3 regions of the Streptomyces sp. ActVer genome follow, and region 2 is predicted to be linked to each of the others. Evidence: riboswitches for the same ligand, from Rfam matches in the RefSeq annotation. Region 2 holds a riboswitch; each other region holds the start of a gene.
The links. A riboswitch is a leader RNA that binds a small molecule or an ion and turns the genes downstream of it on or off. The one in region 2 is predicted to bind cobalamin.
Positions count from the first base shown of each region.

Region 1 (7,139 bases), on a different contig from region 2:
AGTCCGGCACCACCCGGGTGATCGACCCGTGGGGCGGCAGCGCGTACGTCGAGAAGCTGACGTACGACCTCGCGCGCCGGGCCTGGCAGCACATCGAGGAGGTCGAGGCGGCGGGCGGCATGGCCAAGGCCATCGACGCGGGCATCCCCAAACTGCGCATCGAGGAGGCCGCGGCCCGCACCCAGGCCCGCATCGACTCCGGGCGCCAGCCGGTGATCGGCGTGAACAAGTACCGCGTCGAGACCGACGAGCAGATCGACGTCCTCAAGGTCGACAACTCCTCCGTACGCACGCAGCAGATCGAGAAGCTGCGGCGGTTGCGCGCGGAGCGCGACGAGCGGGCCTGCCAGGACTCACTGGACGCCCTGACCCGGGCGGCGGGCGGTGAGGGCAACCTGCTGGAGCTGGCCGTGAACGCGGCCCGCGCGAAGGCCACGGTCGGGGAGATCTCCGACGCCCTGGAGAAGGTGTACGGGCGGCACGCGAGCCAGATCCGTACGATCTCCGGTGTGTACCGCAACGAAGCCGGCGCGTCCCCGTCCGTCGAGCGCACGCGCACGCTGGTGGAGTCCTTCGAGGAGGCCGAGGGGCGCCGCCCGCGCATCCTGGTCGCCAAGATGGGCCAGGACGGCCACGACCGCGGCCAGAAGGTGATCGCGACCGCCTTCGCCGACCTCGGCTTCGACGTCGACGTCGGCCCGCTGTTCCAGACCCCCGGCGAGGTGGCCCGTCAGGCCGTCGAGGCGGACGTGCACATCGTCGGCGTCTCCTCGCTGGCCGCCGGACACCTGACCCTCGTACCGGCGCTCAGGGAGTCGCTCGCGGAGGAGGGGCGCGAGGACATCATGATCGTGGTCGGCGGGGTGATTCCGCCGCAGGACGTGCCCACGCTGATCGAGATGGGCGCCGCGGCCGTCTTCCCGCCCGGGACGGTGATCCCGGACGCGGCGTACGACCTGGTCGAGCGCCTGGCCACCGACCTCGGCCACGGCCTCTGAGCCCCATGGCGATCGACCTCGACACCTATGTGAAGGGCGTGCTCGACGGGAAGCGGGCGCTGGTGGCGCGCGCCATCACGCTCGTCGAGTCGACGAGGCCCCAACACCGGGAGATGGCACAGGAGTTGCTGACCGAGCTGCTGCCGCACAGCGGGAAGGCGCGGCGGATCGGCATCAGCGGTGTGCCGGGCGTGGGCAAGTCGACGTTCATCGACGCGTTCGGCACGCTGCTCACCTCGCTCGGGTACCGGGTCGCGGTGCTCGCCGTCGACCCGTCGTCGAGCCGGACGGGCGGGTCCATCCTGGGCGACAAGACGCGTATGGAGCGGCTGGCCGTCGATCCGGCGGCCTTCATCCGGCCCTCCCCGACCGCGGGCACGCTCGGCGGAGTCGCGAAGGCGACCCGGGAGTCGATCGTGGTGATGGAGGCGGCCGGTTACGACGTCGTACTCGTGGAGACGGTCGGCGTCGGCCAGTCCGAGACCGCCGTCGCGAACATGGTCGACTCCTTCCTGCTCCTCACCCTCGCCCGGACCGGGGACCAGTTGCAGGGCATCAAGAAGGGTGTCCTGGAGCTGGCCGACGTGATCGCCGTCAACAAGGCGGACGGACTGCACGAGCGGGAAGCCCGGGGCGCGGCAAGGGAGTTGGCGGGCGCACTGCGGCTGATGCATCCCGCCGACGCCGCCTGGACGCCACCGGTGCTGAGTTGCAGCGCCCGTGAGTCGACCGGCCTGGACACGGTCTGGGAGCGCCTCGAACAGCACCGTGCGCTCCTCGACTCGACCGGCCGCCTCGCCGCCAAACGCCGTGACCAGCAGGTCGACTGGACCTGGACGATGGTGCGCGACGAACTCCTCGGCCGCCTGCACGCCGACCCCGCCGTACGCGCCCTCGGACCCGACCTCGAACAGCAGGTCAGGGACGGCGAGTTGACGGCCACGCTCGCCGCCGAGCGCATTCTGCGGGCGTTCGGCGGCGAGACGCACTGAGCCGGAGCGAGACGGACTGAGCCGGAGCGCGGCGGACTGAGCGGGACCGGGGCGGACTGAGCAGCACCGGGTCGGAGTGGGCGTCGCAACGCGTGTTCACTCCGGCCGGTGCGCCACCGGGTACGGGACGAACGTGCTGCTGTTCTGGCCGATCCGCGGCGGGCGCCCCAGGGGCGGTGCGGCGCGCTGGGGGCAGTCGAGGCGTTCGCGGGTTCCACGTGTACGACCAGGGCTGAGGGGCCCGGGTCCGCCACCGGCTGAGGGGCCGGTGGCAGTTGGGGGACCAGTCGGGCGGCGCCACAGGAGTGGGGCGCCACCCGTCCGGTTCACCTGGGCGTTGCCTCGTACGACCGTCCGGCATATGGGCAAAGTTCCACGTCGCGGGGTCGCGCCCCCTAGGCTGGCCGGTGCAGCTGGTTCGCCCCGTCCGCCAGACGGGATGCGTCGCAAGAGGGAACCCGGTGGGAATCCGGGACTGCCCCGCAGCGGTGAGCGGGAACGACCGCCGTCATACGCACTGGGCCCCGAGAAGCGGGACCTGGGAAGCGACGGCCAGTAGGTGCCCTCCGTACGGAGGGCGTGCTCGCGAGTCCGAAGACCTGCCATCTGCCCGTACGCGACCGATCGCGTACGGACATCCCGGTGACCTCGTGGGCGGGTCGGCGTACATGTCCGGTGGACGACCGCGCCTTGCCGCGCGAGGTGCCTCTGCCGGGTGCGTCACCCCTTCGCGCTCACGTCCGTCCCGGGATCTCAGGGAGACATCTCGCGAAGGAGAGTTCCGTGACATCGAAGTCCGCAGCCGCGGCGGCACGGGCCACCGTGTACGGCTACCCCCGCCAGGGCAGGGGCCGGGAACTGAAGAAGGCGATCGAGGGGTACTGGAAGGGCCGCGTCGACGCCGACGCCCTCCGGGCCACCGCCGCCGAACTGCGCCGCACCAATTGGCGGCAGTTGGCCGAGGCCGGCATCCACGAAGTGCCGACCGGCGACTTCTCGTACTACGACCATGTCCTGGACACCAGCGTCATGGTCGGCGCGATCCCCGGGCGCCACCGCGCCGCGGTCGAGGCCGACGCGCTCGACGGCTACTTCGCGATGGCCCGCGGCACCCAGGACGTGGCGCCGCTGGAGATGACGAAGTGGTTCGACACCAACTACCACTACCTGGTCCCGGAGTTGGGCCCGGACACCGTCTTCACCGCCGACTCCGCCAAGCAGGTCACCGAGCTCCGCGAAGCCCTCGACCTGGGCCTCACCGCCCGGCCGGTCCTGGTAGGCCCCATCACCTATCTCCTGCTCGCCAAGCCCGCGCCCGGTGTGGCCGCCGACTTCGACCCCCTGACCCTCCTCGACCGACTGCTGCCGGTATACGCCGAAGTCCTCACCGACCTGCGGGCCGCGGGCGCGGAATGGGTACAGCTCGACGAACCCGCCCTGGTCCAGGACCGCACCCCGGCCGAACTGAGCGCCGCCATGCGCGCCTACCGCGACCTCGGCGCGCTCACCGACCGCCCCAAGGTCCTGATCGCCTCCTACTTCGACCAGCTCGGCGACGCGCTGCTCGTCCTCGCCAAGGCCCCGGTCGAGGGCCTCGCACTCGACTTCACCGAGGCCGCCGCCGCCAACCTGGACGCGCTCGCCGCCGTGGGCGGACTGCCCGGCAAGCGCCTGGTCGCGGGCATGGTCAACGGCCGCAACATCTGGGTCAACGACCTCACCAAGTCCCTCGCCACGCTCGGTACCCTGCTCGGGCTGGCCGACCGGGTCGACGTGGCCGCGTCCTGCTCGCTGCTCCACGTGCCGCTCGACGCCACCGCCGAACGGGACATCGAGCCGCAGATCCTGCGCTGGCTCGCCTTCGCCCGGCAGAAGACGGCCGAGATCGTCACCCTCGCCAAGGGGCTCGCCAAGGGCACGGGATCGATCACCGGCGAACTCGCCGCCAACCGGGCCGCCCTGGCCTCCCGCGCGAACTCGCCCATCACCCGTGACCCGGCCGTACGGGCGCGGGTCGGTGCGGTCACGGACGCCGACACCCGCCGCTCCCAGCCGTACGGCGAACGCGCCGCCGCACAGCGCGCCCACCTCGGTCTGCCCCTCCTGCCGACCACCACCATCGGCTCCTTCCCGCAGACCGCCGAACTGCGCGTCGCCCGCGCCGACCTGCGCGCCGGGCGCATCGACACGGCCGGCTACGAGGAGCGCATCAGGGCCGAGATCCAGGAGGTCATCTCCTTCCAGGAGAAGACCGGCCTGGACGTCCTCGTGCACGGCGAGGCCGAACGCAACGACATGGTCCAGTACTTCGCCGAGCAGCTGACGGGGTACCTCGCGACGCAGCACGGCTGGGTGCAGTCCTACGGCACCCGTTACGTCCGTCCGCCGATCCTGGCCGGCGACATCTCCCGCCCCGAACCGATGACGGTGCGCTGGACGACGTACGCCCAGTCCCTGACCCCGCGCCCCGTCAAGGGCATGCTCACGGGGCCGGTCACCATGCTCGCCTGGTCCTTCGTCCGCGACGACCAGCCGCTCGGCGACACCGCCCGCCAGGTCGCCCTCGCCCTGCGTGACGAGGTCAACGACCTTGAGACGGCCGGGACTTCGGTCATCCAGGTCGACGAACCGGCGCTGCGCGAGACCCTGCCGCTGCGCACCGCCGACCGCCCCGGCTATCTGGCGTGGGCCACCGAGGCGTTCCGCCTCACCACCGCCGGGGTCCGGCCGGACACCCAGATCCACACCCACATGTGCTACGCCGAGTTCGGCGACATCGTCCAGGCGATCGACGACCTCGACGCGGACGTCATCAGCCTGGAGGCCGCCCGCTCCCACATGCAGGTCGCCCGCGAACTGGCCTCGCACGGCTATCCGCGCGAGGCCGGACCCGGCGTCTACGACATCCACTCCCCGCGCGTGCCCAGCACGGACGAGGCAGCCGCCCTGCTGCGCAAGGGACTTGAGGCCATCCCTGCCGAACGGCTCTGGGTCAACCCCGACTGCGGCCTGAAGACCCGCGGCTGGCCCGAGACCCGAGCCTCCCTGGACAACCTGGTCGCGGCAGCGCACGCGGTACGCGCCGAACTGCCCACCGCCGACTGACCCGGCTGATCCGATCCGACCGGCCGGGGACACCCGTGTCCCCGGCCGTCACCTCTGAGGGCCTGCCCCGTCAGGTGAGTTCTGCCGCCACCAGCGCGGCCGCCCGGGCGACCAGCGGGTTCTCCTGGGGTCCGTCGGCGGCGTACTTGGTCGACAGGACGGACAGCACCAGGGGCGGACGGCCGGGAGGCCATACGACACCCACGTCGTTGGCGACCCCGTACGACGAACCGCCACCGGTCTTGTCCGCGAGGGTCCAGTCGCTGGGCAGTCCGGCGCGGAAGCGCTCGGTGTTGGTGGTGTTGGCGATCAGCCACCCGGTCAGCCGTTCGCGGTCCTCGGCCGGGAGCGCCCTGCCGATCACGAGCCGCGCGCTGGTCTGCCCGATGGCGCGCGGGCTGGTGGTGTCGGCCTTCCGCCAGGGTTCCGCCGAGTTCAGCTCGGGCTCCCAGCGGTCGAGCCTGGTGATCCTGTCCCCGGTCGAGCGGGCGAACCAGGTGATCGCGGTCGGTCCGCCCAGCTCGCGCAGGAGGAGGTTCGCGGCGCCGTTGTCGCTCTGGGAGACGGCGGCGGAGCACAGCTCCTCGACCGTCAGGCCATTCGCGACGTTCTCGTCCGTGCCTGTGACCGGGGCGTAGCCCGAGGCCGTGACGTACTCCTTGGTGTACCGGATGCGCCGGGCCAGGAACTCGCCGTCGCGGTCGAGGTCCCTCAGGACGGCCGCGGCCGTGAGCGTCTTGAACACCGAGCACATCGGGAAGCGTTCGTCGGCGCGGTAGGCCACGGTCCGGCCCGTGGCCGTGTCGTGGGCGAAGATCCCGAGGCGTGCGGAGTACTCCCGCTCCAGGTCACCCATCTGTCCGGTGAGGCGCTCTCCGCCGGGGGCCGAGGCGTGCGCCGCGGTCGGGACGGCGACCGCCAGCGCTGCTCCAGCACCGAGAGCCAGTGCCGTGCGGCGGCTCGGGCGTGAGCTGAAGCGGGCGGCACGAGAGCCGGGACCGAAACTGGAACTGGAGCTGGGACCGGAGCGGGATCCTGTGGTGTCCAAAGCCGTACTTCCTGTTCGTGCGGGCGTGACTTCCCTTTCGATGATCAAGACGCCACGACAGGACGAACCGGTTGCCTCGGGCTCCATACGGCCCGATATGAGCCCATAGGGGTCCACGCGGGCTCGTACGACACAGAGCGCGGGTGCCCCCTACGCGTCGGCGGCCTCGGCGCGTTCCTCCGACGCCACGCTCTCGACGACCGCGGACGCCTCCTTCTCCGGTACGCCCGCCGCGACCAGCGTGGCGATGGCGGTCCGTGTCCCGTCGTCCTCCCATGCTCCCGTGTTGACGCTTTCGAGCAGGGAGATGGCCAGGGCCTCCAGGCCGGAACTGAGGACCACCGCCGGAAGGTGATCGTGGAACACACCCGCGCGCTGCCCTCGTTCGAGGACGGCCGTCGCCACGTCCCGGGCCGGGGCCAGCACCTCGGACACCCGCTCCACGCCCAGATCCTGGCGGGCGAGTGCCAGGAGCAGCCGGTAGCGGTCTCCCACCGACCAGATCGCCAGAACGAACCGCGCGAACGCACGATCGGGCGCCTCGGCCGCGTCCGGCAAGCGGGCCACGACGCCTCGCAGGGCCTCGGACGCCTCCTCCGCGAGAGCGTCCAGCAGGGCCGCGCGCCCCGGGAAGTGCCCGAAGAGCGTACGGCGGACCACGCCTGCCGCCCGGGCGATCTCCTCCAGGGTGACGTCGGGGTTTCGTCCGAGCTCCTGTCGGGCGGTGGCGAGGATGCGGGCCCGGTTGGAACGCGAATTGCTTCGCAACGGCTCACGGACCACGGGCTTGGGCACGGCACGTCCTCGCGGATGCAGGGGGCGGAAGGGCTCTCCGATTCTCCCACGGTGGAGCGCTACGGCTCCTGGGCCTGCCCGGACCCGTTCGTCAGGCGAGGTCGGGGAGTGGCCGCCGGGCGACGTCGTGGGCGTCGTCGGCCGGGACGCCCAGCATGCGCAGGACCATCTCGGCCAGGTTCACGGCGGCCTCGTCGCCGT
Region 1 is NZ_JAPWHT010000321.1:3,390-10,528, reverse strand. It holds gene scpA (methylmalonyl-CoA mutase) at 1-998, shown strand, start outside; gene meaB (methylmalonyl Co-A mutase-associated GTPase MeaB) at 1,004-1,990, shown strand; cobalamin riboswitch at 2,388-2,612, shown strand; gene metE (5-methyltetrahydropteroyltriglutamate--homocysteine S-methyltransferase) at 2,774-5,095, shown strand; gene bla (class A beta-lactamase) at 5,166-6,041, opposite strand; gene O3Q52_RS37205 (TetR/AcrR family transcriptional regulator) at 6,294-6,938, opposite strand; gene O3Q52_RS37200 (TetR/AcrR family transcriptional regulator) at 7,030-7,139, opposite strand, start outside.
Region 1: linked by a shared signal. The riboswitch ahead of metE (5-methyltetrahydropteroyltriglutamate--homocysteine S-methyltransferase) and the one ahead of O3Q52_RS34910 (CbtB-domain containing protein) in region 2 are both predicted to bind cobalamin.

Region 2 (7,139 bases):
GGTGTAGTCGTACAGGAAGGTCCAGTTGCTGCGGTCCGAGCTGCGGGCGAAGCCGATGGTGGTGCTGGTGTCCTGCCAGGTGTGCGTGGTGTAGGTGATGTAGTAGTAGCCGTCGGTGTGCTTGAACACGCTGGCGTCGCGGATGCGGCCCGCGGGCGGCGTGTACGCGGAAGCCTTGAGGAGCCGGAAGTCCGTCGCGTCGTCGGACTGGTAGACGTTCACCGTGCCGTCGTTGCTGTTGAGGAACGGCACGATGGTGTAGCGCGTGGCCGATCCGCGGGGCGGCGCGGCCGCGAAGGCCGTGCCGAGCAGACCGGGCAGCCCGCCCACGACGAGCGCCGAGACCGGCAGCGCGGCCATCGCCCGCAACAGGCTCCGGCGGGAGGGCGCGAAGGGGCGGGAAGCGCCGGTCGCGTCGGCGGAGGTGACGGGTCTGCAGGGGTTCTCTGGCGTGATCATGTGCGGCTCTCCTCGTTCGGACTGCGCTGGTGCTGCTGGTTGTGCCAGTCCCGTGGGCCCCGGGGTCGTCCGTCCCGGGGCCCACGGGGTGGTTCAGAAGCGGGCTCCGACGGCCGCGCCGTTCTTCGGGACGAGCAGGTCCCGGGCGGGCGGCAGGGAGCCGTCGGACGAACGCGGTCCTGTGATGGCGTCCGTGTTCGTGCTCACGACCGACGAGTCGTCCCAAGTTCCGTCCAGATTCCAGGAGTTGCCCGTGGACGTGGTGCCGGAGCCGAGTGCCGCGGCCCGTGCGTCCGCGACGGACAGGTTGGCGGTGAGGACCGCCTTTCCGCCCGAGCCGTCGGCGTCGAAGCCCGTGCCCGCGTTGCGGAACGTGGTGGTGCGGCTGAGGGCGAGCGCGCCCGGATTGCCGTTGTCGGTGACTCCGTGCGCCGCGTTCCGGTACGCGAGCGAGTTGCGCAGGGTGTGGGCCACCGCCGGTGCCGGGCTCCCGCCGCCCAGCTTGAAGCCGTTGCCGTCGCCCGCGAAGTCCGGGAAGTTCCACCGGTTGAAGCCGTTGCCGTACGCGATCGTGTTCTCGACGACGATCGGTGAGGTGAACTTCCAGGCGTCGTAACCGTCGTCGACGTTGTTCCACAGCCGTGCGCCCCGCACGACGTTGCCGCTCCCGCTGCCCTCCTTGATGGCCAGCCCGTCCGCGCTCTCGCCGTTCTTGCGCGGGTCACGGTTGCCGTAACTGTCCAGGTTCAGGATCTGGTTGCCCGCGGAGGCGCCCTGGAGCTGGAAGCCGGACTCGTAGTTGTCGTGCGTGGTGAGGCGGGAGAACACGTTGTTGTTGCAGCCGTCGCAGTAGAAGCCGTACGGGCCGTTGACGATCTCCAGACCGGAGACCTTCCAGAAGGAGGCCTCCTGGTGGACGGCCCCGCGCTCGGCCCGCGGGATGCTGCCGCCGACCGGTGTGTGGCTGGCCGGCAGCTGTTCGCCGTCGATGACGACGCGCTCGCCCTGGTAGGAGCCGAGGGAGATCGGCTGCGACGCCGTGCCCGAGGTGGTGATCGTGACGTTGTCGGTCAGGGCGTAAGTGCCGCCCCGTACAAGGACGGTGTCGCCCGCCTTCGCCCTGTCGACGGCTTTCTGGATGGTCCGCAGCGGTTGGTCGAGGGTGCCGGCGGCCGAGTCGTTCCCGTTGACGGCCACGACGATGGTCGACGCCGCGGCTGCCGGGGTCGGTAGCACCATCGTCGCCAACACGGCACTCAACGCTGTCCCGGTGAGCATGCCCGCGATGCGCACGAGGCCTCCTTGTCTGCCGATCCGAAGGTTGTCGCGGGTCAGTGGTCGCACACACCGGGTTGGTTGCCGGGGTGTGCGCACCCGCCACGAACGGATCGATATACCGAACATAGTTCGGTAAACCGGTCAGAACGTAGAGTGCGGTCGTGACCACGTCAATAACTTCGACATGCTCGGCCACTTCTGGCTCCGCGGTCCGGTGCGCAGGCGGGTTTGGCGTGGCGATGCCCGGCTACCCGAACCGCGTGTCACTGACAGAGCAACAGGAACTCGTTCGTTTCCTCGAGGACCGGTTCGCCTGTGCGCAGGCCTGTACCGAGTGCGCACGGATCTGCGCCCTGCGCGCGAGCCTCGCCGAACTCGACGGCCCCGACGACCAGCAGCAGTTGAGGCGCAAGGGCATCCTCTGCGCCGAGGTCTGCGACGCGACCTGCCGCGCCCTGGCCGAGCAGACCACGCAGGCCGAGGCCGCGATGCGCGCCCAGGTGGAGTGGTGTCGTGCCGTCTGCCTGGAGACCGCCCAGGTCTTCGACGGCAGCCCCGGCGCCGAGAAGGGCGCCGAGGCCTGCCGCGACTGCGCACGCGCCTGCACGGAGTTCCTCGCCGTGCTGAGGTGAGGTTCCCTTTGTAACGCCGTTCAGCCGGGCGCCCGCCGTCGCCTCACTCCCCGAGCGCCCGCCCGACCCGTACGTTCCAGCGCCCGGCCCGCCCGCTGAACTCCGTCACGACCAACGGCGGCACGTCGACACGCCAGAACGCCGACTCCGGGGCCCCGAGCGCCCGCACCACCCCGGCCCGTACGATCTCCGGCTCGACGACGGCGATGATCCGCACGGAGCCTGCTCCTGAACCCTCGGTCGAGCCAGACCCTGAAGCCCCGGAACTCGGATCCGCCGCCGTCTCCAGCCACTTCGCGACGCGCTCGCACAGCCCGGCCACCGACTCGCCGCCGTGCGGGGCGGACGACGGGTCCGCCAGCCAGCGCCCCACGGCCTCCGGCTCGTCGGCGCTCACCTCGGCGAGCGTCGCCCCGCGCCAGCGGCCCACGTCCAGGCCGGACAGCTCCGGCGGCTCGGTGAAGGCGAGGGCGTCGAGCCCGAGGGCCGCCGCCGTCTCCCGGCAGCGGACGGTGGGCGAGACCAGGACCTGGTCGGCGGCCGACAGCGAGCCCGTGGCAGCCTCGGCGAGCCGCAGCCCGGCCGGGTCCAGGGGGCATCCGTCGTCGAAACGCGCCTCCCGCAACGCCGCGCTCATCGCTGGTGAGATCAACATCACTCGGCTGGTCATCGGCCCGCCCTCGCGTTCCACACGTGCTCAACACCCCTGTCCGTACCGGGAATTGGGGGCGTGACCAGGGCGCCGGCGCGCCCCCGGCATTCCGTGCGCCCTTGGCTGCGCCTCCACTTCGCGGTACCTTCTCGTCGATATTGACGACGGTACGACGGAAGCCGGTGAGAATCCGGCACGGTCGCGCCACTGTAAGCCCCGCACAACCGCCTCCCACCAGGGGAGGCGCAGGTCGAGCAAGTCAGACCCGTGGCCGTCGTCCTGTGCACCACCGAGATGGGACGCGAGTTCCCCCAGGAGGTCCTGCCATGGCGCAGTCCGCCGTCGCTCAGCCGACCGTAACCACCCCCGACGTACCCGCAAAGCTGCCGATCGGCGCGATCGCTCCCTGGGCGGTCTTCCTCGGCATCCTGATGCTGGTGCTGCTCTACTTCGTCGGCGCCGAACAGGGCGCCACCTCCCTGGTCTCAGGCGAAGGCGTGCACGAGTGGGTGCACGACGCCCGCCACCTGCTCGGCTTCCCCTGCCACTGACGGCGACACAGAACCGACAGGACAACTCAATGAACTCCGTCACCGTCAGAAATCTCCTGGTGCGTGGCATGCTCGCGGGTCTTGCCGCGGGCGTGCTCGCCCTGGTCGTCGCCTACTTCCTGGGTGAACCTCGTGTGGACGATGCCATCGCGTTCGAGGAGGCCCACGCCCCCGGGCACGGCGGCGATGAACTCGTCTCCCGTGCGATGCAGTCCACCGGTGGTCTGTCCACCGGCGTCCTCGTCTACGGGGTCGCGTTCGGCGGCATCGCCGCTCTCGCGTACTGCTTCGCGCTCGGCAGGATCGGCCGCTTCGGGCCGCGCGCCAGCGCGCTGCTGCTCGCGGGCGCCGGTCTGGTCGCGGTCTACCTGGTGCCGTTCCTCAAGTACCCGGCGAACCCGCCCGCCGTCAGCGACCCCGAGACCCTCAACCAGCGCACCGCGCTGTTCCTCCTGATGATCGTGCTCAGCGTGCTGCTGGCCGTCGCCGCGGTGATCCTCGGCAAACGCCTCGCACCGCGCCTGGGCAACTGGAACGCCACGCTCGCGGCAGGCGGGTTCTTCGTCCTGGCCGTCGGCCTGGCGTACGCGTTCCTGCCGTCCTTCCACGAGGCGCCGGAAGGCTTCCCGGCGATCCTGCTGTGGCAGTACCGACTGGCGACCCTGGCCATCCAGGTGACCCTGTGGACCGCGTACGGCCTGGTCTTCGGGCTGCTCGCGGAGCGCGTGCTGGCTCCCAAGCCGGCCCGGGCCGAGGATGACAAAGCGGCCGAAGGGCGGGCAACTCCCGTCGCGCACTGACCCGTTCAGGCGCTGACCCGTTCGCATACTGACCGGTCACACGCTGACCGGTTGCACACCGAAGGGCCCCTGGAGCACATTCCCGGGGCCCTTCGTATGAGTGCGCAGGCGTGCGTCCGTCAGGTGCGTACGTCACCGGCATTCCCAATTTCTGGAACACGTTCTACGGTGTGCGCCGTCAGGTCCGGGTGGCCGAACGAGCGGGCCAGTGGGAGCCAGGAGGCGCCGTGCATCTCGAATACACGCCGGAGCAGCAGCGGTTGCGCACCGAACTGCGCGCCTACTTCACCGAGTTGGTCCCCGTCGACGTGTACGCCCGCTACGGCGACCCGGCGGCGCAGAAGCGCTTCTACCGAGAGACCATCCGCCGGCTCGGTTCCGACGGCTGGCTCGGCGTGGGCTGGCCGAAGGAGTACGGCGGGCGCGGTCTGTCCCCGATGGAACAGTTCATCTTCTTCGACGAGGCAGCCCAGGCCGGCGTACCGCTGCCGCTGATGGCGCTCAACACGGTCGGGCCGACGATCATGCAGTTCGGCACCGACGAGCAGAAGGGGTACTTCCTGCCGAAGATCCTGTCCGGCGAGCTCGACTTCGCGATCGGCTACAGCGAACCCGACGCGGGTACGGACCTGGCCGCCCTGAAGACCAAGGCGGTCAGGGAGGGCGACGAGGACACCGGCCACTACACGGTCAACGGCCAGAAGATCTGGACGACCAACGGCGACACCGCCGACTGGGTGTGGCTCGCCGTCCGCACCGACCCCGACGACCCGCCGCACAAGGGCATCACCATGCTCCTCGTGCCGACCTCCGACCCCGGCTACTCCTGCACGATCATCAACACGCTCGCCTCGCACGACACCACCGCGAGCTACTACGAGAACATCCGCGTCCCCGCGTCCCGCCGGGTCGGCCAGGAGAACAAGGGCTGGCGGCTGATCACCAACCAGCTCAACCACGAGCGGGTCACCCTCGCCGCACACGGCACCATGGCCATCCGCGCGCTGCACGACGTACAGCGCTGGGCCATGGAGACCAAGCTCGCCGACGGCCGCCGCGTCGTCGACCTCCCCTGGGTGCGCCGCCGCCTCGCCCAGACCCACACGAAGCTCGACGCGATGAAACTCCTCAACTGGCAGATGGTGAACGCCGTCCAGGAGGGCACGCTCACCCCACAGGACGCCTCCGCGGTCAAGGTGTACGGCTCCGAGGCCCGCCGGGACGCCTACGCCTGGCTCATGGAGGTCGTCGCCGTCGCCGGTGTCCTCAAGGAGGGCTCAGCGGGCGCCGTACTCCACGGCGAACTGGAACGCGGCTACCGCTCGGCCGTGATCTTCACCTTCGGTGGCGGCAACAACGAGATCCAGCGCGAGATCATCTCGTGGATCGGTCTGGGGATGCCGAGGGTGCGGCGCTAGCGCGCGGTGTCGGCAGGCTGGGCCGTTGCCCGAGTTCAGCCCGAGGCCGCCGTGCTGATCACACCGGCGGAGCACCTTCCGGCCCGGGTTCGTCGACGTCGACACCGGCGTCAGGATCGGAGCCGGCTTCGGGTACGGACGGCAGGCTGACGATCGCCTGGAGTCCGCCGGTGGGGCTGAGCCCCAAGTGGAGCGTCCCGTGGTGGAGTTGGGCCTGCTGCTCCACGAGGGCGAGACCGGAGCCGGGGGCGTGGGTGCGTGACCCGCGCGTGAAACGCCCCTTCATGGCCTGGCGTTGGTCGGGCGGGATGCCGGGGCCGTCGTCGCCGACGGTGATCCGGACCGTGGTGCCGTGGTGGGAGGGCCGGATGTCGACGTTTCCGTCGGTACGGCCGATCAGCACATCCGGATCACCGTGACGCCACTGCCCGGCCGTGACCAGCCGTCGCACCACCTGGCGGACCTGCACCGCCGTGACCTGCGCAACGTCATCATCCGGCCCCAGCCGGACCGCGTCCAGGACCTGCGTCCACGAGGTGCGGCCGGGCGCCAACGCGGCCACGAACGAGTACGGCCACCCCGGAATCAGCTGATCCTTGTTGCGGCCACGGCCGTACACGTGGCAGAACAACCGGTCCGGGCTCGTCGCCGCGTCCGGGCTATCCACGCGCTGTTATCCACCGCCAGCATCAACCTGCCGTCAACAGCACGAGGAAGGGTGAGCCCGGCCGGCGCGGTCCGCAACAGCTGCACGTCGATCCGACCCTGATTGACCTCGTCGTACATCGCACCGTGCCCGCACCGGTGTTCCGGCGCCAAACTCAACCCCACCAACGATTTCACCGGCCCGTCAGTACACAACAGCGCATCCGTCAACTCGAACAACGCATCCGCCCGAGCGGTCGGACAGCGGTGCAACTCCCGCCGGAAACCCGCCAGTTCCCCGGCCGCGTCCACCGGACACACGTCATGCACACTGTTCAACGAGACAGCCCTTGGTATTGATGCTCTTCCCTCGACAAGAAGATCATCGACCAAGAGCTGTTTCCATGGCCAGCCAGGGGTCACCACCGACCACCATGGGTTACCGACAAGCAAAGAGCGCGGTCCCCAGCGACGCGCTAATCCTGGCCTCAGGTTGATCGGGGACAATGAGCGGCAAAAGCATCGACTGGAAGGGGGCGGGCCGGCGTGCGGATCATGATCGCGGATGATGAAGTGGCCATCCGTGAGTCGCTGGAGCGGGTGCTCCAGGTCGAGGGTTACGACACCAGCACCGTCGCCAACGGTCTCGCCGTGCTCGACGGGTTCGGTGGGGCCGGCGGTGACACGCTGGATCTGCTGATCCT
Region 2 is NZ_JAPWHT010000284.1:4,463-11,601, forward strand. It holds gene O3Q52_RS34890 (glycoside hydrolase family 43 protein) at 1-360, opposite strand, end outside; gene O3Q52_RS34895 (right-handed parallel beta-helix repeat-containing protein) at 553-1,737, opposite strand; gene O3Q52_RS34900 (four-helix bundle copper-binding protein) at 1,977-2,369, shown strand; gene O3Q52_RS34905 (histidine phosphatase family protein) at 2,413-3,039, opposite strand; cobalamin riboswitch at 3,170-3,312, shown strand; gene O3Q52_RS34910 (CbtB-domain containing protein) at 3,348-3,572, shown strand; gene O3Q52_RS34915 (CbtA family protein) at 3,602-4,372, shown strand; gene O3Q52_RS34920 (acyl-CoA dehydrogenase family protein) at 4,600-5,790, shown strand; partial or broken gene O3Q52_RS34925 (transposase) at 5,849-6,765, opposite strand; gene O3Q52_RS34930 (response regulator transcription factor) at 6,982-7,139, shown strand, end outside.

Region 3 (7,139 bases), on a different contig from region 2:
TCCTGGGCGGTCTTGTCCGCACCGTCGCTCCCGCACCCTGCCGGCAGTAGTGCCACACCAGGGGTGAGGAGTGCGACAAGGACGCCTGGGCATCGGGTGGAAAGCATCTGGCGCATGGGCTCCGCTCCCTGGTCAGGACCGATGGCTGTTCTGGGCGAGATCATGGTGGCGTACGACGCCCGGGACCGCTCCCGGGCGCGAGAACTCGCACCAGCGGCCGACCGGACCGCCGGGCGGCACGTTGGTCGCCCTACCGACGACGCCAGACCAACTCGGGCTCCATCAGGATCAGTTGGGACTCAAAGCGTGACTCGCGGGCGGTCACGCGGGCATCATCTGTGGGTGCACCGGCGGTGCGGACACCGACGAGGATGTACGCACTCGCCCGCGACACCGAGCCAGGTCTGCACGCACCGGCCAAGGAGGGTCCTCATGATCGAGTCCGAGCTGAAGCGAGCCCTGCACCCCCATCTACGAAAGGAGACATTGAAGGTGGCGCTGTCCGGGTACCTCGGTGCCGGTTTCCGGCGTGCCGTCCTCGGGGTGACCGACCGTCGGGTGCTTCTGGTCAAGAGCGCCTACTGGTCGGTCAGCGACAAGGGGCTCCTGTGGGCGGATCCGCTCGACGAGGTGGCCCTGGGCAACAGACCCAATGAGCTGCACATGAACGGCGCCTACACCGGCAACACGTACGTCCGCATACGCCGCGCGGACGGCAGCACGTTCCGTCTCAACCCCCGTACCAGCTTCATCGGCGGGGGTGACGACACCCGGCGCAGCGTGGAAACCCTGTACTCGTCGGTCAAGGGCCGCTTCTGATCCCACCCCCGCTCAGAAGACCAACTCGCCAATGCCCAGCAGGTTTCCCTCGCTGTCACGGAACCAGGCGCCGCGTTCGCCCCGTGCGACCTTGCTCGGGTAGTTCCCCTCGATCTCGGCGATGCCGTTCCTGGTGCGGAATCCAGGAGCGTCGACCTCCTCGAACACCACGCCACGCCGCTTGAGTTCCGACACGACTGTCTCGATGTCGTCGACCTCCAACGCCATCTGCGTGAAGGTCCCGGGCGAGGCTCCCGTCGATTGGAACACGACGAAATCGACGCCTCCACACCGATACAACAGCCCACCGGGCCGCTCGTCGACGGGCTCCAGACCCAGTTGCTCGGAATAGAAACGCCGTGCCCGGTCCAGGTCCTGGGCCGGAAGCCTCGTCGCCACACGTGCCCCGGCCAGAATGTTTCTGTCGTCTGCGTTCATGGATCCACTGTGCCGTGAGCAGTGGCCCGGCGGGCGGAGGCGACAGCGGCGAGCCATGGCGGACGCGACGTGGAACCGGCCCGTTCCTGGCGGATTCACGGAGCGTTCTCAGGCTCGGATTGCGCCTGCCGTACTCGCCATGCCGACCAGGTCGGCGAGCGCGTTCGCGAGGGCGTCGAGGCCGGGGCCCGCCGGGCCGCCCGGCTCGGTCATGTAGACGTCCCGCCGGATCTCGATCATCAGGGCGCTGACCCGGGGGTCGTTCCCGTAGTACTTCAGCGGGACGTACGTCCCCTCGAAGGGGGTGTTGATGCCTGTGCCGCCGAAGCCCGCGAACGCCTTCTCGGCGTGGGCCAGCAGGTCGGCCGGGGTGTGGAAGGCGTCCCGGCCCAGGCAGATGAACGGGCGGGGGCCGTCACCGTGCAGTTCGTAGGGCAGGCGCTCGGTCGGGTAGGAGTGGACGTCGATGATCACGGCTCGTCCGACTGCTTCCAGCCGCTGTGTCACGGCGTCAGTGACAGCGGCCGCGTAAGGGCGAAAGTAGCGCTCGACGAGCTGCTGTCCGTTGTGGTCGGCCGGGCGGAGGTCCTCCCGGTGCGTTGTCCGGGTGTAGACCGCGCCCATCCCGACGGCCAGCATCTCCTCACGCTTGTCCGGGAACCGTTCGGGGTCGACGACCAGCCGGGACAACTGGTTGACGAACTGCCAGGGCCCCACGGCGCAGCGTTCGGCAGCCGTCGCCGCGATCCGGGCGGTGTGCGAGTCGGTGATGTGGTCCAACTCCCGTTCCAGGGCGGCATCTTCGAGCACGATGCCGCTCCGCACGTCCGGCGGGATCACCCGCGAGGAGTGCGGGACGTGCAGGATCACAGGGGAGTCCGGCGCGCCGGCCACGAGACGGTGGGAAGCCGACACGTCGTTCATTCAGGAGTCCTCGATGCGGGCGCGTGGGGGTTGGTGGTGAAGCGGGTGCGGGTCGTGCGTCAGGGCATGTGGACCCTTCCTACTACACCAACCGGCCGAGCTGGAGGGGTGCGTGGGCCGCGCGGCGGACCGGCGAAAGTGGCCACCCCTCCAGCAGGGTCCGGGTTAAAGGCCGTCGCGGACCATGGCGGCGACGATCTGGACGTGGCGATTGGCCGCCGTGCTGGAGAACTCGTTCTCATAGTTCAGGCCGTAGGGCCAGAAGTGGCCGCCGCCGGTGGACAGCGTGGCACCCGAACCGTCGAACTGCTTGACGAGGGCCGTGGCCTGCGCTCCGCGCCAGGTACCGCTGCCTCCGAGGGAGGACCAGCCGGAGCTCGTGCCCACGCCGATGGTGTGGGCGATCTCGTGCAGCGCGGTCCGCTCGGTCATGTAGCCGCGGTTGCCGAAGCGGATCGTTCCGTTGATGTTGCCGTCGGCCGTCGGCACGCCCGGGTCGTAGCGGACGGTGATGGTCTTGCCGAGGTCGCTCACGTTGTTGTACCGGGTCACCGCGGCGTTCATGGCCGTCGTGATGAGGTTGTACGCCGTCTGCTGGTCCTGCGTGGGGTTGGCGGCCCGTTCGAGGGTCCAGGTGATGGTGGCCGCCGCCACCTGTTCCTTGGGGACCGGGGCGGCCTGGGGTGCGGCCTGCGCGACGCCGGGCCCGACCAGTAAGGCTCCCGTCAGCGCGGCTATGGCCACCTTCCTTCGCCAGGGCATGGTCGCTCGCTCAGTGGGCTCCGGGGTGTGTCGTGGGCTCATGGAGAATGACTCCTGTGTGTGGGGGGGATGTGGAGGTTGGGCTGTCGGGTGCGGAGATGACGGCTTGAACAGTCCACGCCGTGGCCGACATTTCAAGCATTGTTCGAGATGTCGATCGGGCGTACTGCTGTCGGAACCTCCGCCAGTATCCAGTCGCTGACTGCGACGTCAAGTGACCCAGCCCATCCGCCATTTCCCCGGTTTGCTACGCTCCCGTCGCTGCCTGTGAGGGAAGTCCGGTGAGAGTCCGGCGCTGACCCGCAACGGTGTGCGTGGCGAACCCATGATTCGTCGCGTGAGCCCGATCGCCCGTAGGTGGTGCGACCCGTTGACTGCTCGCCGTGGACTGCGAGAGGGGACCGCACGGCCTGCGTGTCGTACGGGCTGCCTCCTTTCTTGACGTTCAGGCGGCCTCAGATGAAGGACCGCCCCGACCGTGCGCCGAAGTCCGATCCCGAGCCCGAGCCGCATATCCGTCGTGCCGTTGGCCGTTGGGCTCGGGCTGCTGCTCCTCGTGTCGATCGTGTGCGGGGTGGCTCTCGGGGCCGCAGGGGTCGGCTGGGCCGACGTGAACCGGTTTCTGTGGGCCGGGTTCACCGGCAGGACTGTGCATACCGGGGATGTCGCCGCGTACACCATCGTCTGGGAGATCCGTCTGCCGCGTGTCGTGCTCGGCGCTGTCGTCGGAGCGGGGCTCGCGGCCGTCGGTGTGGCGGTGCAGGCCATGGTGCGCAACGCGCTCGCCGATCCGTTCGTGCTGGGTATCTCCTCGGGCGCCGCCGTGGGCGCCAACGCCGTGATCCTGCTCGGCGCCTTCGCGGGGCTGGGGGTTTGGGCGCTGTCGCTGTCGACGTTCGTATCTGCTCTCGCGGCGATGGTCCTCGTGTACTCCGTGGCCCGGTCGGCGCACGGGCTGACGCCGCTGCGGCTGATCCTGACGGGGACGGCTCTGGCGTACGGCTTCGAGGCCGTCACGACCGTGATGGTGTTCGGCGCGGCCCGGGGCGAGGCGGCCCGGTCGGCGATGATGTGGCTGCTGGGGAGCCTGGGCGGCGCGACGTGGGCGCAGGTGCCGCTCGCCGCCGTGACCGTGGCGGCCGGGTGGGCGTGGCTGCGGTGGCGCGCCGAGGCGCTCAACGCGCTTGCCATGGGTGACGAGACCTCGGCCGCGCTCGGTGTCCAACCGGCGCGGCTGCGCCGGGAGTTGTTCCTTGTCAGCGCGGCTGTGACCGGGACCGTGGTCGCGGTCAGCGGGGCCATCGGGTTCGTCGGACTGATGGTGCCGCATGTCGTGCGGATGCTCCCGGCGGCGGGCAGCATACGGCTCGACGGGGACGACGTGCACGCCATGTCGCCCCGGGCCGCCGCCCGGGTGCTGGCCGCACTGCCGCAGGAGTCGTCGGCCGAGTTCGACTTCACCGTCGCCGAGGTGGTCGACATGGGCCGGCTGCCGCACCGGGACCGTACGGCCGCCGGGGACCGCTCCGTGTGCGCGGACGCCATGGCCCGCACGGGTGTCACACACCTAGCCGACCACGGGTTCCTCGCGCTGTCCGGCGGTGAGAAGCAGCGCGTCCTCATCGCCCGCGCCCTCGCCCAGCAACCCAGGGTGCTCGTGCTCGACGAACCCACCAACCACCTCGACATCGCGCACCAGTTGGACGTGCTCTCGCTGGTCAGGGCCAGCGGCCTGACCGTGCTGGCCGCCCTGCACGACCTCAACCTGGCCGCCGCGCGATCTCCTGTACGTCATCGACGGCGGCCGAATCGTCACCTCGGGACCGCCGCACGACGTGCTCCAACCCGACCTGCTGGCCGGGGTGTTCGGGGTCCGCGCGCATCCCGTACGGCATCCGGAGACCGGCGCCGTACAGCTCCTCTTCGACCGGATCCCGCTCACCACCTCGTAAGGATCCCCATGCGCAAGTTCCTCGCCGCTGCCCTCTGCCTCGCCGCGACTGTCACGACCGCCGGTTGCGGCGCCAGTGTCGAGTCGTCCGACAACGCGAAGTCCTCGTCGGTCAGCCTGACCAACTGCGGCCGGAAGGCGACGTACGACAAGGTCCCGGAGCGGGTGGTCACGAACGACGTAGGGATCACGGAGCTGATGTTCGCGCTCGGCCTTGAGGACCGTATGGCCGGGTTCGCCATGCCCGACGACAAGGGCGATCTCAGCGGCGTGCCCTGGAAGGACGGCTACGACAAGGTGAAGTGGCTGTCGAAGGACCAACTCACCAAGGAGAACGTCCTCGACGCCCGCGCCGACCTCGTCTTCGCCGGCTGGAACTACGGCTTCCGCGACGACAGCGGCTTCACCCCCGAGGCGCTGAAGAAGCTCGGCATTCCCTCGTACATCCTCACCGAGTCCTGCCGCAACGGCCGCACGAAGACCTCGCGCGGCCTCATGCCACCCCTGGACGCCCTGTACGCCGACCTCACCAACCTCGGAAAGCTGTTCGGCGTCGAGAAGCGCGCGGCCGCGCTCATCGCCGACTTCAAGAAGCAGATCGCCGACGTCCGGGCGAAGGCCCCCGAGGGCGCCGAGCGGCCCAAGGTCTTCCTCTACGACAGCGGGCAGGACCAGCCCTTCACGTCCGGCCGTTACGCCGCCCCCGAGCAGGTCATCAGCGAGGCAGGCGGGGTCAACGTCATGCACGACATCGCCGACTCCTGGACCACCGTCGGCTGGGAGAGCGTCGTGGAGCGCGACCCGGATGTCATCGTGATCTGCAACTACGGGGACGTGAGCGCCGAGCAGAAGAAGAAGTTCCTGCTCTCCTACGCCCCGCTGCGCAACGTCTCCGCCGTCAAGCACCGGCGGATCTTCGTCCTCGACTACGTCGACCTCGTCGAGAGCCCCCGGAACCCCGCGGCCATCGCCCGCCTCGGTGCGTACCTGCGGACGACGGTCGAGTGACCTCGCCCTGGCCCTTAAGAAGGTCAGTCGGACGGAATACTCTGCTGGTGTGAGTGAACGAGGAATGCAGGAGCTGGCTCTGCTGCTGCTGACGGCGCTGGCGGATGCGCCTCGGCACGGATATGCCGTCGCCCAGGAGGTCAAAGCCATCACCGACGGCCGGGTGGTGCCGCGTACCGGGGCGCTGTACGGGGCGCTGGACCGGCTGTTGGCGGAGGGTTTGATCCAGGTGGAGCGTGAGGAGGTGGTGGGCGGCCGGGCGCGCCGGATCTTCGCCCTCGCTCCCGCCGGACGGGAGCGGCTGGAGGCCGAGGCCGAGAGGCTGGCCGCCACCGCCCGGGAGGTCAGGCGACGTCTGGGCACCGGCGGGGCGGCGGCCCTGACGTGACCGATCCCCTGCTCCGTCTGTATCCGGCCGCGTACCGGGCCGCGTACGGGCAGGAAATCGTCGATGTGCACCGGGAGATGACGGCGGACATGCCGCGCGCGGCCCGGCTGCGTGCGGACGCCGACCTGGCCGCGCACGCCGTACGGGTTCGACTGGGCCTCGACTCGGCGTCGCCCGCGGGACGCTTCTTCGCCCTGGCTGCCCCGTTCGCCCTGGCGGCCGGTGCGGTGGACAGCGGGCTTCACCTGACGCGCTGGTACGCGGGACTCGTTCGCTCGCCCGCCCCGATGTGGATCCAGCTCTCCACGATGGATGGCGCGCGAGCCCTGTACTTGCTGCTCTCACTGCTGGTGTGCCTCGGCGCGGTCATCGCCTTGACCGGGCGGTGGCTGCCGGGTGCGGGTCTGACCGTGTGCGGCTTGCTGGGGATGGCCGTGCAGTGGGTTGTCGCCACGCCTTCGCCCGGCGAGAGTGCGGTCGCTCCTGTCACCGCGGCCCTGCTGACGGCCGCCGCGGTGCTCACCTGCCCTCCTGACCGACGCGGTGACAAGCAACTGTCCACGGCAGCCGGAGTGATGGCGGCCGCGGCATGGTTTCCCGTCGTGGTCGTGGACACCGGAGCCTTCGGCGTGACGACGGACTATGGCGCCTGGCCGATGCTCGTACTCGCTCTCACAGGGGCCGTCCTCGCTCTGCGCGCGCGTTCCTCCGGTCTGCGTGAGCTCGGTGCGATGGCGGTGGCCTCTTCGCCTCTGGTCGCCCACGCCTATACGGATGCCTGGCTCGAAGTCCGGCCCGTACTGGGACTGTTCCTCCTGCTGCCCATCACGGCGGCGCTCACCGCGTGCT
Region 3 is NZ_JAPWHT010000021.1:33,644-40,782, forward strand. It holds gene O3Q52_RS05970 (hypothetical protein) at 433-819, shown strand; gene O3Q52_RS05975 (VOC family protein) at 832-1,257, opposite strand; gene O3Q52_RS05980 (N-formylglutamate amidohydrolase) at 1,366-2,181, opposite strand; gene O3Q52_RS05985 (hypothetical protein) at 2,347-2,943, opposite strand; cobalamin riboswitch at 3,174-3,317, shown strand; partial or broken gene O3Q52_RS05990 (FecCD family ABC transporter permease) at 3,437-4,288, shown strand; partial or broken gene O3Q52_RS05995 (ABC transporter ATP-binding protein) at 4,289-4,895, shown strand; gene O3Q52_RS06000 (ABC transporter substrate-binding protein) at 4,904-5,902, shown strand; gene O3Q52_RS06005 (PadR family transcriptional regulator) at 5,952-6,290, shown strand; gene O3Q52_RS06010 (hypothetical protein) at 6,287-7,139, shown strand, end outside.
Region 3: linked by a shared signal. The riboswitch ahead of O3Q52_RS05990 (FecCD family ABC transporter permease) and the one ahead of O3Q52_RS34910 (CbtB-domain containing protein) in region 2 are both predicted to bind cobalamin.